2 regions of the Enterobacter sp. SCRI0065 genome follow, and region 1 is predicted to be linked to the other one. Evidence: predicted binding sites of a transcription regulator. Region 1 holds the regulator's gene; the other holds the start of a gene.
The links. Region 1 encodes PurR, which represses purine synthesis genes. Its sites were predicted from a motif close to CANGCAAACGTTTGCNTG; they were not measured.
Positions count from the first base shown of each region.

Region 1 (7,506 bases):
CGCTTTTTTTGTCTGAGGCAAAGCACTTATTCAGCGTCTGGCTCTTCAGATTTATACTTTGCAGCGGTTTCTTTGATCAACTGCTGCAGTTCACCGCGCTGATACATTTCAATCAGAATGTCGCAACCGCCAACCAGTTCACCGTCAACCCACAGTTGTGGGAAGGTCGGCCAGTTGGCGTATTTTGGCATTTCAGCACGAATATCTGGGTTCTGCAGGATATCAACGTAAGCAAAACGCTCACCGCATGCGGAGAGAGCCTGAACCGCTTGTGCAGAGAAGCCACAGCTTGGCAGCTTCGGGGAACCTTTCATGTACAGGAGAATCGGGTTTTCAGCGACCTGTTGCTGGATTTTTTCTATAGTAGTGCTCATGTTTTGCTTCCTTATACTTCTGTTACGGCAATCGTCTGACATTGTAGCGGTTCAGACTGATATCGGAAAATAACATTTTCGTTACGTCTTATTATTTTATCGCGTGTCGGCATAAGTTGCATTGCTAATGTAGCTTAGCCCTGTTTTGTCCGTGGTTTTGTTTATCGTGTGAGCAAAAGCGCTTCAGTTTGGTGAAATTATTTGCACTTGCTCGCGAAACCCCATTTTAGATTGAAAAAGAGTCTTAACTTCTCGCCGTTAGATAGATTAGAATCGACAGGCTTTGTAAATCACACGCAGGTATTATTGATGGCCTGCTTCAACCAGGGGACTGCCCAGTGGCGCGGATAAATAAATTCTCGATCACGCTCTGTGCTTTACTGTTTACAACACTCTCATTCACGCCGTTGGCTAGCGCCTCCGAACAGGCGCGGCATTCGGCTGTACAAAAATCTCATCTGGCGAAAACCACAGAACCTAAGAAAAAAAGCGCCAGCAAGAAAGAAAAGAAAAAAACACCGACTCACAAGCAGCAAACCGTCTCAAAAAAATCCAGCAAACCTGCTACAAAAACCACTCGTAAAACATCGCACACCGCCTCTAGCACTCTGAAAGAAAAATGCACCGTTCGTAAAGGCCATAAATCAAACTGCCTCAAGGTCAGCAAAACGGCGAAGCTTTCCGAAGTGCATAAAGTCCGCGTGCAGAAAGCGCAAAAAACAGCGATGAATAAACTGATGGGCCAAATTGGCAAGCCTTACCATTGGGGTGGCACATCACCGCGTACCGGCTTTGATTGCAGCGGTCTGGTTTATTACGCTTATAAAGATCTGGTTAAATTCCGAATCCCTCGCACCGCAAATGAAATGTACCACTTGCGCGATGCCGCCTCAGTCAACCGTGGTGAGCTGGAAAGCGGCGATCTGGTCTTCTTCCGTACGCAGGGTCGCGGCACTGCCGATCACGTTGGCGTTTATGTCGGCAACGGAAAATTCATCCAGTCCCCGCGTAGTGGACAAGATATCCAGATTACCTCTCTCAGCGAAGATTACTGGGTTCGCCATTACGTTGGTGCCCGCCGCGTGATGACCCCTAAAACCATTCGCTAATCCCTGCCCTGCCGCACTGTCGGCAGGGTAAGTTCCTCTTTTGCATGCCCTTTCAATTTGCTACTCTACCCTTGCATTTTATATGGTTATTAATGCGCCAAATATAATAAGGAGAGAAGCAATGTCGTTCGAATTACCTGCATTACCGTATGCAAAAGACGCCCTGGCCCCGCACATTTCGGCGGAGACCCTGGAATACCATTACGGCAAACATCATCAGACGTATGTCACTAATCTAAACAACCTGATCAAAGACACCGATTTCCAGGGCAAAACGCTGGAAGAGATCGTACGTACTTCAGAGGCGGGCATTTTTAATAACGCCGCTCAGGTGTGGAACCATACGTTTTACTGGCACTGCCTGGCACCAAATGCCGGTGGCGAACCCACTGGCGAACTGGCGACAGCCATTAACGCAGCATTTGGCAGCTTTGCTGATTTTAAAGCGAAGTTTACCGACGCGGCGATTAAGAACTTTGGTTCTGGCTGGACGTGGCTGGTGAAAGAAGCTGATGGCAAACTGGCTATCGTTTCGACTTCAAACGCGGGCACCCCGCTCACCACCACTGCTACACCGCTGATGACCGTTGATGTGTGGGAACACGCTTATTACATCGACTACCGTAACGCACGCCCTAACTACCTTGAGCACTTCTGGGCTCTGGTAAACTGGGAATTTGTGGCGAAAAACTTCGCGGCATAAAAAGACACGCAGAAGGTTAACCCTTCTGCGTTTTTTAATCACTCCGTCGCACAGGCTGGTTCCGGCTGTTTACGACCGGACAGTACAACCAACAGTAAACCGAGTGCGGCGATAATCGCCCCCATCACCGGCACAAAGCTATACCCCAGCCCGCCAGAAATCACGGCGCCACCCGCCGCTGCACCCAAAGCATTACCCAGGTTAAACGCCCCAATATTGACTGAGGAAGAAAGCCCCGGCGCTTCGTGTGCTACGCGCATCACGCGCATCTGTAATGGCGGGACAACGGCAAACGTCGCAGCGCCCCATATGACCATCGCAATCGCAGCACCAAACTCATTTCGCGCCAGCCAAGGAATGGCGATCATGATGACGATAAGCAAGGTCAGAAAACCTTTCAGCGTACCGCTAACAGAACGGTCTGCCAGCTTGCCACCCAAATAGTTGCCAATTGAAAAACCGACGCCAATCAGCACCAGCATTCCCGTGACAAAGGCCGGCGTCGCATGCGTAATGTCATGCAGAACAGGCGAGATGTAGGTGTACAGAGTGAACATGGCGCCCGCACCCAGTACCGTGGTCAGCAACGCGGACAACACCTGAGGACGAAGCAAAACCGACAGCTCTTTACGCACGTCAGGACGCTCACCGGCTCCTCCTTTAGGCAGAGAGAAGAACAGTGCCACCATCGCCACCACGCCCAGCAGGGCTGTCGCCATGAAAGACATTCGCCAGCCAATGGTCTCACCCATCCATGTTGCTGCCGGCACGCCACCAATATTCGCGATCGTCAGGCCCATAAACATGGTTGCGACCGCACTGGCCTGCTTATGTTTAGGCACCACGCTTGCGGCCACGACCGAACCCAGACCAAAGAATGCACCATGGTTCAGGCTGGTCAAAATGCGCGACAGCATCAGCGTGGTGTAGTCCGGTGAGAGCGCAGAGAGCACATTTCCCAGCGTGAAAATAGCCATCAAGAAGATCAGCGCGTTGCGACGCCCACGATGCGAAAGCAGCAGCGTCATCAATGGCGCACCAATCATTACGCCAATGGCATAAGCGCTGATAAGCATACCCGCGGCAGGAATAGAAACATCCACACCTTTGGCAATTACCGGCAGCAGTCCCATAGGGGAAAATTCAGTGGTGCCGATGCCAAAAGCGCCAATCGCCAGGGACAACAGAGGAAAGTTGATTTTCATTCATTAACTCCGGATGCCGTGTCTTTACGCGACACAGAACAAATATGCCGAAAGCATGACATCAATCACAAAAAATAAGAAGTTAACAAAATAGCAAAAGATTATTGCAGAGGGAGTAACAATGGCGGGGAGAAAGCGAGGGAGAACGCTCTCCCCCGTTTGAATCAGTGCAGTATTGCCGTAAAGCTTGCCGCAACAATCAAAGCCAGCACGATGAAAGTGGTGGTTAGCGAAAACTTAAGATCGGTATTCATCAATTTTTCTCCTTTTAATCCCCACATGAAAAGTGAGCTTGCTCATTTTTACACAGTTTATCCCAAAAATCTTCCTGGATTTAGACTGATAAGTGTTTTTACGCTTCCCCTTTTCATCAAGATAAGACAAAATTCCACGCTAAATTTATAAGCGTACCGGCCACTGACCCCCTCCTGACGTCCTGTGTCGTTTTCCCGGCGTATCGCAATTCACTTTGCGAGATAAGGGTGAGAGAAGGCAAACGTTTACCTCTCAATTTTTCAGGAGCTTAGGATATGGTCTGGAGTGACAGCTAATGGCAACGATTAAAGATGTAGCGAAACGCGCAAACGTTTCCACTACAACCGTATCACATGTAATTAACAAAACTCGTTTTGTAGCAGAAGAGACGCGCAACGCCGTTTGGGCAGCGATTAAAGAGCTGCACTACTCTCCTAGCGCCGTGGCGCGCAGCCTTAAGGTCAACCACACCAAATCAATTGGTTTGCTGGCGACCAGTAGCGAAGCGGCCTATTTTGCCGAGATAATCGAAGCAGTAGAGAAAAACTGCTTCCAGAAGGGCTATACCTTGATTCTGGGTAATGCCTGGAATAGTCAGGAAAAACAACGGGCTTACTTGTCCATGATGGCGCAAAAACGCGTAGACGGTTTGCTGGTTATGTGTTCCGAATATCCTGAATCCGTACTCTCGATGCTCGAAGAGTACCGTCATATCCCGATGGTCGTCATGGACTGGGGTGATACGCGCGCTGATTTCACCGATTCCGTCAACGACAACGCTTTTGAAGGCGGATATATGGCGGGTCGCTACCTGATTGAACGCGGCCATCGCGAAATCGGCGTTATTCCGGGTCCGCTTGAGCGCAACACCGGTGCCGGTCGTCTGGCGGGCTTCATGAAGGCGATGGAAGAAGCATTGATCGCCGTTCCAGAAAACTGGATCGTTCAGGGCGATTTTGAACCAGAATCGGGTTATCGCGCCATGCAGCAAATCGTCTCCCAACCGCATCGCCCTACTGCCGTATTCTGCGGCGGCGATATCATGGCGATGGGTGCGCTTTGCGCCGCTGACGAGCTGGGACTGCGTGTGCCGCAGGATATTTCAGTGATCGGGTATGATAACGTGCGCAACGCTCGTTTCTTTACCCCGGCGTTGACCACCATTCATCAGCCAAAAGATTCGCTGGGTGAAACGGCGTTCAATATGTTGATGGACAGAATCGTCAGCAAACGCGAAGAGTCGCAGTCCATCGAAGTGCATCCGCGCCTGATTGAACGCCGCTCGGTCGCCGATGGTCCATTCCGCGACTACCGCCGCTAATCTTTTCTGCGGGGCCGGTTATTCCGGCTCCCGCAGCCATTCCTTGTTTAGCGTTTCACTATCCCCCAGATAATCCAGCAGCCAGGCGAGCGCAGGCGACATGTCGTTTTGCTGCCAGGTCAGGCAACACGCCGCATCCGGGAAGGGGTTCTCCAGCGTCAACGCCACCCATTGTCCGTTGTCTATTCGCGGTTGGGCAAAATGTACAGGCACCATACCCACGCACAATCCCGCTGAGAGGCAGGTTGCCGATGACTCCCAGTCAGGCGCAACGACGCGTCGCTGATTGTCCAGCAGCCAGGTGATACGCTTTGGCAGTGAGCGGGAGGTATCCTCAAGCACCAGCGAAGGCCAGTTGCGCAACGTATCGTCGCTCAATGGCCCAGCCATCGTGGCCAAAGGATGGTGGCTCGCCACTACGCAGGTCCAGCTCAACGTGCCCATATCGCGAAACGTATAACGTCCCCCGACGGGGATGGCCTGGGTCGCCCCGATGGCCATTTCGACTCGCCCATCCGATAGCGCATCCCACACCCCGTTAAAAACTTCCTGGGAAACACGCAGCTCCACGTCTGAGAAATGCCGATAGAAATCGACAATCATCTGTCGGGTACGTTCAGGCTTAACAATATTATCCACAGCAATAGAAAGATGCCCGCGCCAGCCGTTGGCAATCTGCTGGCACTGCTCACGGGTGATCATCATTTTTTTGATAACAGATCGGCCTTCCTTTAAAAACCATGCCCCGGCAGGCGTCAGAACGACATCGCGATGACGTCGTTCAAACAGTGTCACCGCCAGCCATTCCTCAAGCTGGCGCACGGTATAACTGATCGCTGACGGGACGCGATGCAACTCCTGCGCCGCACTGCTAAAGCTGCCGTTACGCGCGACGGCATCGACCACTTCAAGGGAATATTCAGACCACATTTTCTGCCTACAAATATTTTGAATGCACCAGACAAATATTAGCGTTTCACAAGGGGGATTGCACTCCCTACACTCTGCGCCAAAGAACACCTGCCCTGATTAGGAAAAAAATAATGCAACCTGGAAAAGGATTTATGGTCTGGCTCGCTGGCTTAAGCGTGCTGGGCTTTTTAGCGACCGATATGTACCTCCCCGCCTTCGCAGCGATGCAGGCAGATTTACAGACGCCTGCCGCTGCCATTAGTGCCAGCCTGAGCTTGTTCCTGGCAGGCTTTGCGTTTGCCCAACTTCTGTGGGGGCCGCTCTCCGATCGCTATGGCCGAAAGCCAATTTTGCTGCTGGGTCTGACCATTTTTGCCCTGAGCAGTTTAGGCATGTTGTGGGTCCGTGACGCAACCTGGCTGCTGGTGCTGCGCTTCATTCAGGCCTTTGGCGTATGCGCAGCCGCAGTGACCTGGCAGGCGCTGGTAACCGATTACTATCCGGCTTCGCGCGTGAACCGAATCTTTGCCACCATCATGCCGCTGGTTGGCCTTTCACCCGCCCTTGCGCCGCTGCTGGGCAGCTGGATCCTGGTCCACTTTGACTGGCAGGCGATCTTCGCCACGCTGTTTATTATTACCCTGATCTTGATGATTCCGGCGTTCTCGCTAAAACCGGCTCAGCCGAAAGTCGCCGACCCCGAGGAATCGCGCGTCACCTTTATGTCGCTGCTGCGCTCACGCGACTATCGCGGTAATGTGCTGATTTATGCCGCCTGCTCAGCGAGCTTCTTTGCCTGGCTCACCGGTTCACCGTTTATCTTGCACGATATGGGCTACAGCCCTGCGGTTATTGGTCTGAGCTACGTTCCGCAAACCATCGCTTTTTTGGTGGGTGGCTATGGCTGTCGCGCGGCGCTGCAAAAATGGCAGGGACAACAAATGCTACCGTGGCTACTGGTACTTTATGCATTGAGCGTGGTTGCGACCTTTGCCGTTGGTTTTATTCCCCATGTTGCCCTGGCAGAGATTCTTATTCCCTTCTGCATTATGGCCGTCGCAAACGGTGCCATTTATCCTATCGTGGTTGCCCAGGCTTTACGTCCGTTCCCGCACGCAACCGGTAGAGCCGCCGCCCTGCAAAATACCCTGCAACTGGGCCTGTGCTTCCTGGCAAGTTTGATTGTCTCGGCTCTCATTGCCACTCCACTGATGACCACCACCAGCGTGATGCTGGTTACCGTGGCGCTGGCAGCGCTGGGTTATCGCCTGCAATCCACCGTAAAAAAGCAAAGTGATGACGGTACACAACCAGAATCATCGCAGGCATAGTGGCGCACGCAATTATGTGAAAAACCGGTGATTAGGATGCTAACAATTTTCAGTTGAATGACAGATTTTTGAGGCTTATACTAAATTCGGTTCATATAAATACGATAAATATTATGTGTTAACGGGAGCCGGAGTGCTCCCGTTTTACCATGGATGGATTTTCGGCAAGGGTTTTCTCCCTTCCTCTGTTCTACGTCGGATACTAGCCTCGCGGGTAATCCCGTGAGATTTCTCACAAACCATAAAAAGCGGCTACGCTGTTTGAAGGTTCTGATCACATCAGGTGATGGAGAAGC
Region 1 is NZ_JCBAJB010000001.1:1,094,133-1,101,638, reverse strand. It holds gene grxD (monothiol glutaredoxin 4) at 27-374, opposite strand; gene AC6EMZ_RS05380 (C40 family peptidase) at 713-1,483, shown strand; gene sodB (superoxide dismutase [Fe]) at 1,605-2,186, shown strand; gene AC6EMZ_RS05370 (MFS transporter) at 2,225-3,391, opposite strand; gene cydH (cytochrome bd-I oxidase subunit CydH) at 3,556-3,645, opposite strand; gene purR (HTH-type transcriptional repressor PurR) at 3,942-4,967, shown strand; gene punR (DNA-binding transcriptional activator PunR) at 4,986-5,897, opposite strand; gene punC (purine nucleoside transporter PunC) at 6,011-7,210, shown strand.

Region 2 (7,506 bases), on a different contig from region 1:
CGATCGACCAAACCTTTATCCACCAGGTTGTTGAGTTTCAGCGTGATACCGGACGGCTCGCCTTTTTGTGCGGCGGCGATCTCTTTGTCGATCATGGCATACAGCAGGCGGCGAGAGTTCTGCGGGGAAACCAGCAGATAGTCGAAGTTCACAGGACGATAGGGGTTCTCGATAAAGTTAAACACCCGGCGGACTTCGTTGGTGATGCGCGCATCGGCGGTCAGCAGCGAGTAGTCAGTATAAAGCCGCGCGGTTTTCTCGTTAAAGTTACCGGTTCCGATGTGGGCGTAGCGCACAACGTCTTCGCCTTCTTTACGCGAAATCAGGAACAGCTTGGCGTGAATTTTCAGCCCTGGTGCCGAGAAGATAACATGCACACCGGCTTCCGTCAGACGACGCGCCCAATGAATGTTGGCGGCTTCGTCAAAGCGTGCCTGCAACTCAACCACCACGGTCACTTTTTTGCCGTTGTGCGCGGCATGAATCATCGCATCGATAATGCGCGAATCTTTTGCCACGCGGTAGATGTTGATTTTAATTGCCAGCACGTTCGGATCGAATGAAGCCTGACGCAGCAGTTCCAGCACGTGTTCAAACGTGTGGTAAGGATAATAGAGCAGCACGTCGCGCTCGCGAATGGCGTCGAATCCGTTACGGAACTTATCGAACCAAATATGGCGCAGGCGCGGCAGAGGCTTGTTGACCAGATTGGCTTTGCCGACGTTCGGGAAACCAATAAAGTCTTTAAAGTTGTGGTACCGACCGCCCGGTACGATGGAGTCATAGCGGGAGATAGTGAGCTTGTCGCGCAGCATTTCCACCATGGCGTCTGGCATATCGCGCTGATACACAAAACGTACCGGCTCTGCGGTCAGGCGCTGTTTCAGGCTCGAAGACATCAGCTCCATCAAGCTTGCTTCCATCTCGTGCACCAGGTCGTACTCGGCGTCACGGGTCATTTTCATGGAATAGGCGTTCAGAGCATCGTAATCGAAGAAGCCTTTGAAAATGTCGTCAAGACAGTAGCGAAGAATGTTATCAAGCAAGATCATCGGCTTGCGTCTGCGCGGAGTTTCCGGTGGCAGATTAACAAAACGCGGGACTTTATCTGATGGAATTTCCAGCAGCGCGTAACGAATGGCATCGCCACGGATAATCTCAACCGCAAGATAGGTGTAGTCATCTTTCAGGAACTGCACCAGATCGGTTTCGCGATTAATCAGAATAGGGGTGATGTGCTGGCGCAGATAATGTTTGAAATAGTGACGCAGCCAGGTTTGCTGATTGGCAGAAAGCTGACGTTCATTGATCAGGAAGATCTGATTGCGCGCCATTTCTAACAGCAGCTCATTATACAGACCATCAAATTCCTGGTCGGCTTTCAGCACGCGTGCCTGAATTTTGCCAAGCAAATGACGCGAATGCGAGTTTAAGCCTTGTTCTTCGCTGATGATGATTCGACGTTTGAGTTCGGCAAATCGAACCTTGTAGAATTCATCCAGGTTGTTTGAATAAATACCCAAAAAACGCATACGCTCAATCAGCGGATTACTCTTGTCAGCCGCTTCCTGAAGCACGCGCTCATTGAATGCTAACCAGCTTAGCTCTTTCTCGATGTATAACTTTTCCTGACCCATTACAACTCACACTCCAGTTCAATCACAGGACGTGGTAAATCCGTCTCGCCTTATTATGGCGAGCTTTTCCACGATATGTCCAACTGTGCCAGAAAAGTATGACAGTAAACCGACTGCACAGAGGGAAAATCAGCGCTGAATGCACTGGTTTTTAAGCGGTTTTGGTTTAGCGGGCAACAAAAAGCCGGCAATTGCCGGCTTCATTATTTATTCGTCGCAGGCATGACCCTGCGGCGATAAGAGCGTGCCATCCAGCCACGCGGCATTTTCGCGCATCTCAAGTCGGCCATCAATAAACCAGCCTACCACGAGCGGATAAATAGCATGCTCCTGTGCCTGAACGCGGTCGGTGATGTCATCTTCATCATCGCCCTCAAAGACCGGAATTTTAGCTTGCAGAATCACCGGGCCGCCGTCGAGTTCGTCGGTAACGAAATGCACAGACGTGCCATGCTCCTCGTCGCCGTTTTCAAGCACCTGGCGATGGGTATGCAGACCCGGATATTTTGGCAGTAGAGAAGGGTGGATATTCAGCAGGCGACCAGAATAATGAGAAACAAACGCGGGGCTAAGAATGCGCATATAGCCGGCCAGTACGACGACATCTGGGGCATAGGCATCGATTTCCTGCATCAACTCACGGTCAAAAGCTTCTCGGCTTGAGAACTGACTCGCTTCCAGCGCGTGCGCGGCAATGCTGGCTTCGCGCGCTCGCTCAAGGCCGAACGCGTCGGCCTTGTTGCTGAAAACTGCCCGTATGGTGCCCTTGATCTGTTTCTGTTTACAGGCGTCGATGATGGCCTGCAAATTGCTTCCGTTACCGGAAATGAGCACCACAATATTTTTCATTCAATGACCACACGCTGTTCGGAATCGGACGCTTTAATGATACCGATTTTCCACGCGTTTTCACCTTTTGCCTGCATCAGTTCGATGGCTTTATCCGCTTCACTCGCAGGCAGCGCAATCAGCATGCCCACGCCGCAGTTAAAGGTGCGGTACATCTCATGTTGACTCACATTGCCCGCCGTTTGCAGCCAGTTAAACACGGCTGGCCACTGCCAGGAGGCTTCGTCAATCACTGCCTGCGTATTGTCAGGCAGTACGCGCGGAATGTTTTCCCAGAAGCCGCCGCCGGTCAGGTGGGCGATCGCATGAACGTCCACATTCTGAATCAGCTCAAGAATATTTTTCACGTAAATGCGGGTGGGAGCCAACAGATGATCGGCAAGGGACTTGCCTTCGAGCTGAGTGGTTTCTGGGTCAGAGCCGCTCACTTCGAGAATTTTACGCACCAGCGAATAGCCGTTCGAATGCGGGCCGCTGGAGGCTAGTGCAATCAGCACATCGCCATCGGTGACTTTGCTACCGTCGATAATTTCTGATTTTTCTACCACGCCGACGCAGAAGCCCGCGACGTCATAATCTTCACCGTGGTACATCCCAGGCATTTCTGCCGTTTCGCCACCCACCAGCGCACAGCCAGACTGTACACAGCCCTCTGCGATACCGCTAATGACGCTTGCCGCAGTATCAACATCCAGCTTGCCCGTCGCATAATAGTCGAGGAAGAAGAGCGGTTCTGCACCCTGCACGATGAGGTCATTCACACACATGGCGACCAGGTCGATACCGATGGTGTCGTGACGTTTAAGATCCATCGCCAGACGAAGTTTCGTTCCCACGCCGTCAGTGCCAGAAACCAGAACAGGTTCGCGATATTTTTGTGGCAGTGCACACAGTGCGCCGAATCCACCCAGGCCACCCATGACTTCAGGACGGCGGGTTTTTTTTACCTCACCTTTGATTCGGTCAACCAGCGCATTACCTGCGTCAATATCAACACCGGCATCTTTATAGCTGAGAGAAGTTTTGTTGGTCACGGCTCAAGTCCCCACGCGATTGCATTGCGATAGTAAGAAAAATCGGCGCAATTCTAACAGTCCAGGCAAACGTTTGCGAGCCTAATCTGCGAACCTACTGTGTCGCTGAAAATTTACCCAGATTGACAGTGCGCGTGCTCAAGTTTGACTCCGTTCACGAAAATGAAACCGGTTTCGGTAATGTGCTTGCAACCCGTTAAGCCATTGCACATGATTTCACTGAAACCGGTTTCTGTAACTGTTTTTGCAGAAAATAACGCAGAATGAGGGAAAAGGCATGTCAGGATTCAAAGAAGGTTTTCTGTGGGGCGGCGCGGTCGCAGCGCATCAACTGGAAGGCGGCTGGAAAGAAGGAGGTAAGGGCGTTAGCGTGGCAGATGTGATGACTGTGGGGGCGCATGGCGTGCCGCGAGAAATCACCAGCGGCGTCTTGCAGGGTAAAAACTACCCGAACCATGAGGCTATCGACTTCTACCATCGCTACAAAGAGGACATCAAACTCTTTGCCGAAATGGGATTCAAATGTTTCCGTACCTCTATTGCCTGGACGCGCCTCTTCCCGAAAGGAGATGAGCTTGAGCCCAATGAAGCCGGCCTGCAATTCTATGACGACCTGTTCGACGAATGCCTGAAATACGGTATCGAGCCGGTCATTACCCTGTCGCACTTCGAAATGCCTTTCCATCTGGTCACCGAATACGGCGGCTGGCGTAACCGTAAGCTGATCGATTTCTTCGTGCGCTTTGCGACCGTGGCGTTCGAACGTTACCAGCACAAAGTGAAGTACTGGATGACCTTTAACGAGATCAATAACCAGGCTAACTTCCACGAAGATTTCGCCCCGTTCACCAACTCTGGCCTGAAGTATGAGCCAGGTGAAGATCGCGAGCCGGTCATGTTCCAGGCGGCGCACTATGAGCTGGTGGCGAGCGCTCTGGCAGTCAAGGCCGGGCGTGAAATTAACCCCTCGCTGCAGATCGGCTGCATGATTGCCATGTGTCCTATTTATCCGCTCAGCTGCGCGCCAAACGATATCATGATGGCGATGAACGCCATGCATCGTCGCTACTGGTTCACCGATGTTCACGTGCGCGGCAAGTATCCGCAGCACCTGCTTAACTACTTTGAGCGTCGTGGTTTTGAACTGGATATCACCGCAGAAGATATCGCCGCGCTGAAGCAGGGCTGTGTCGATTACATCGGTTTTAGCTATTACATGTCGTTCGCCACCAAAGCGATGCCGGATAACCCGCAGCTGGACTACGACGAAAGTAAAAGCCTGGTATCCAACCCGTATGTGGAGAAATCTGACTGGGGCTGGCAGATTGACCCGGTGGGCCTGCGCTATTCCATGAACTGGTTCTGGGATCATTATCAGCTGCCGCTGTTTATTGTTGAGAACGGTTTTGGCGCGATCGACGTTCAGGAAAGCGACGGTACGGTGAATGACCAGTATCGTATTGATTACCTTGCGGCGCATATCGCTGAGATGAAAAAAGCCGTCGTTGAGGACGGTGTCGATCTGATGGGGTACACCCCGTGGGGCTGTATCGACCTGGTTTCTGCCGGAACGGGCGAAATGAAAAAGCGTTATGGCTTTATCTTTGTGGATAAAGATAACGAAGGTCAGGGCACGCTCAACCGCAGCAAGAAAAAGTCATTCGACTGGTATAAGAAGGTGATTGCCAGCAACGGCGATAACCTTTAGTTGTCGGGTGGCGCTTACGCTTACGCGTCCTACACTACTCGTAGGCCCGCATAAGCGCCGCGCCACCGGGCAGAACCCCGCACTAAAGCCGGAGCTTCCCTCCGGCTTTTTTTGTCTCTAAACCACTTTGCTTGATGTACGTCAAACAAGATGGGTATGGCGCACTTCGTAAAAAGCGGTATAATCCGGCGATTTTTTTGCGGTAGCCACCTCAGAGGAGAATGAAAATGAAGATTGTGGAAGTGAAGCACCCACTCGTTAAACACAAGCTGGGCCTGATGCGTGAGCATGACATCAGCACTAAGCGTTTTCGCGAACTGGCCTCTGAAGTTGGAAGCTTATTGACCTACGAAGCAACGTCCGATCTTGCGACTGAAAAAGTGACCATCGAAGGCTGGAACGGCCCGGTACAGGTTGAGCAAATTAAGGGCAAAAAAATTACCGTTGTGCCAATCCTGCGCGCAGGTCTGGGCATGATGGAAGGCGTCCTGGAGCACGTGCCGAGCGCACGTATCAGCGTTGTCGGTATCTACCGTAACGAAGAAACTCTGGAGCCTGTTCCTTACTTCCAGAAACTGGTTTCTAACATCGACGAGCGTATGGCGCTGGTGGTTGACCCTATGCTGGCAACCGGCGGGTCTATGATCGCGACCATCGACCTGCTGAAAAACGCAGGCTGCAACAGCATTAAGGTGCTGGTTCTGGTGGCTGCACCGGAAGGTATCGCGGCGCTGGAAAAAGCGCACCCGGACGTGGAGCTGTATACCGCTTCTATCGACCAGGGGCTCAACGAGCACGGGTACATTATCCCGGGGCTGGGTGATGCCGGCGATAAGATTTTTGGTACGAAATAATCGAATAACGAATAAGAAGCCGACTTTGATAGTCGGCTTTTTTTTGAATAAAAACACAACCAACCCACAAACTTTAAGGAAAACACTATGACGCGCCGTACTATCGGGGTGAGTGAAAGACCGCCGCTTTTGCAGACGATCCCGCTTAGTTTGCAGCACCTGTTCGCCATGTTTGGCGCAACCGTGCTGGTGCCAATCCTGTTTCACATCAACCCGGCTACCGTATTGCTGTTTAACGGCGTCGGGACGTTGCTGTACCTCTTCATCTGTAAAGGCAAAATCCCGGCCTATCTGGGTTCAAGCTTTGCGTTTATCTCGCCGGTGCTGTTACTGCTGCCGCTGGGATATGAGGTGGCGCTGGGTGGCTTTATTATGTGTGGTGTGCTTTTCTGCATCGTTGCTTTCATTGTCAAAAAAGCCGGTACCGGCTGGCTGGACGTGATGTTCCCACCGGCCGCGATGGGCGCAATCGTTGCCGTCATCGGTCTGGAACTGGCGGGTGTTGCTGCAAATATGGCGGGACTGTTACCTCCTGACGGGCAATCGGCTGATTCCAAAACCATTATCATTTCGTTGGTCACGCTGGGCGTTACCGTTTTTGGTTCCGTGCTGTTCCGCGGCTTTATGGCGATTATCCCGATTCTGATTGGGGTGCTGGCGGGCTACGCGCTCTCCTTCGTGATGGGCGTGGTGGATACCTCTCCGATTGCGCAGGCGCACTGGTTCGCACTGCCAACCTTCTACACGCCGCGCTTTGAGTGGTTTGCTATTTTGACCATTCTGCCCGCGGCGCTGGTGGTCATTGCCGAGCACGTTGGGCACCTGGTAGTGACGGCGAATATCGTCAAAAAAGATCTGATCCGTGACCCTGGCCTGCATCGCTCGATGTTTGCCAACGGGCTGTCGACCATGATCTCCGGTTTCTTTGGCTCCACGCCAAACACCACCTACGGTGAGAACATCGGCGTGATGGCAATTACCCGCGTCTACAGTACCTGGGTAATCGGCGGGGCGGCTATCTTTGCGATTCTGCTCTCCTGCGTCGGCAAGCTGGCGGCGGCAATCCAGATTATCCCGGTTCCGGTGATTGGCGGCGTTTCTCTGCTGCTGTACGGCGTAATCGGTGCGTCCGGTATTCGCGTGCTGATTGAATCCAAAGTGGATTACAACAAAACGCAGAACCTGATCCTGACCTCCGTTATCCTGATCATCGGCGTGAGCGGCGCGAAGGTGCATATCGGTGCCGCAGAGCTGAAAGGCATGGCGCTGGCGACCATCGTCGGCGTGGGTCTGAGCCTGATCTTCAAGCTGATCTCTGTGCTTCGCCCGGAAGAAGAAATTCTGGATGCAGACGATAGCGAAAAAGCACCACATTGATCGAAAAGTCGGGCGAGGGATCGCCCGGTTCTCTCCTTGCAGGTTCC
Region 2 is NZ_JCBAJB010000002.1:132,677-140,182, forward strand. It holds gene ppk1 (polyphosphate kinase 1) at 1-1,637, opposite strand, end outside; gene purN (phosphoribosylglycinamide formyltransferase) at 1,845-2,486, opposite strand; gene purM (phosphoribosylformylglycinamidine cyclo-ligase) at 2,483-3,520, opposite strand; gene AC6EMZ_RS06520 (6-phospho-beta-glucosidase) at 3,798-5,228, shown strand; gene upp (uracil phosphoribosyltransferase) at 5,456-6,082, shown strand; gene uraA (uracil permease) at 6,170-7,459, shown strand.
Region 2: purM (phosphoribosylformylglycinamidine cyclo-ligase) is a predicted target of PurR. The motif match lies at 3,583-3,600, and genes of this name have one in related genera.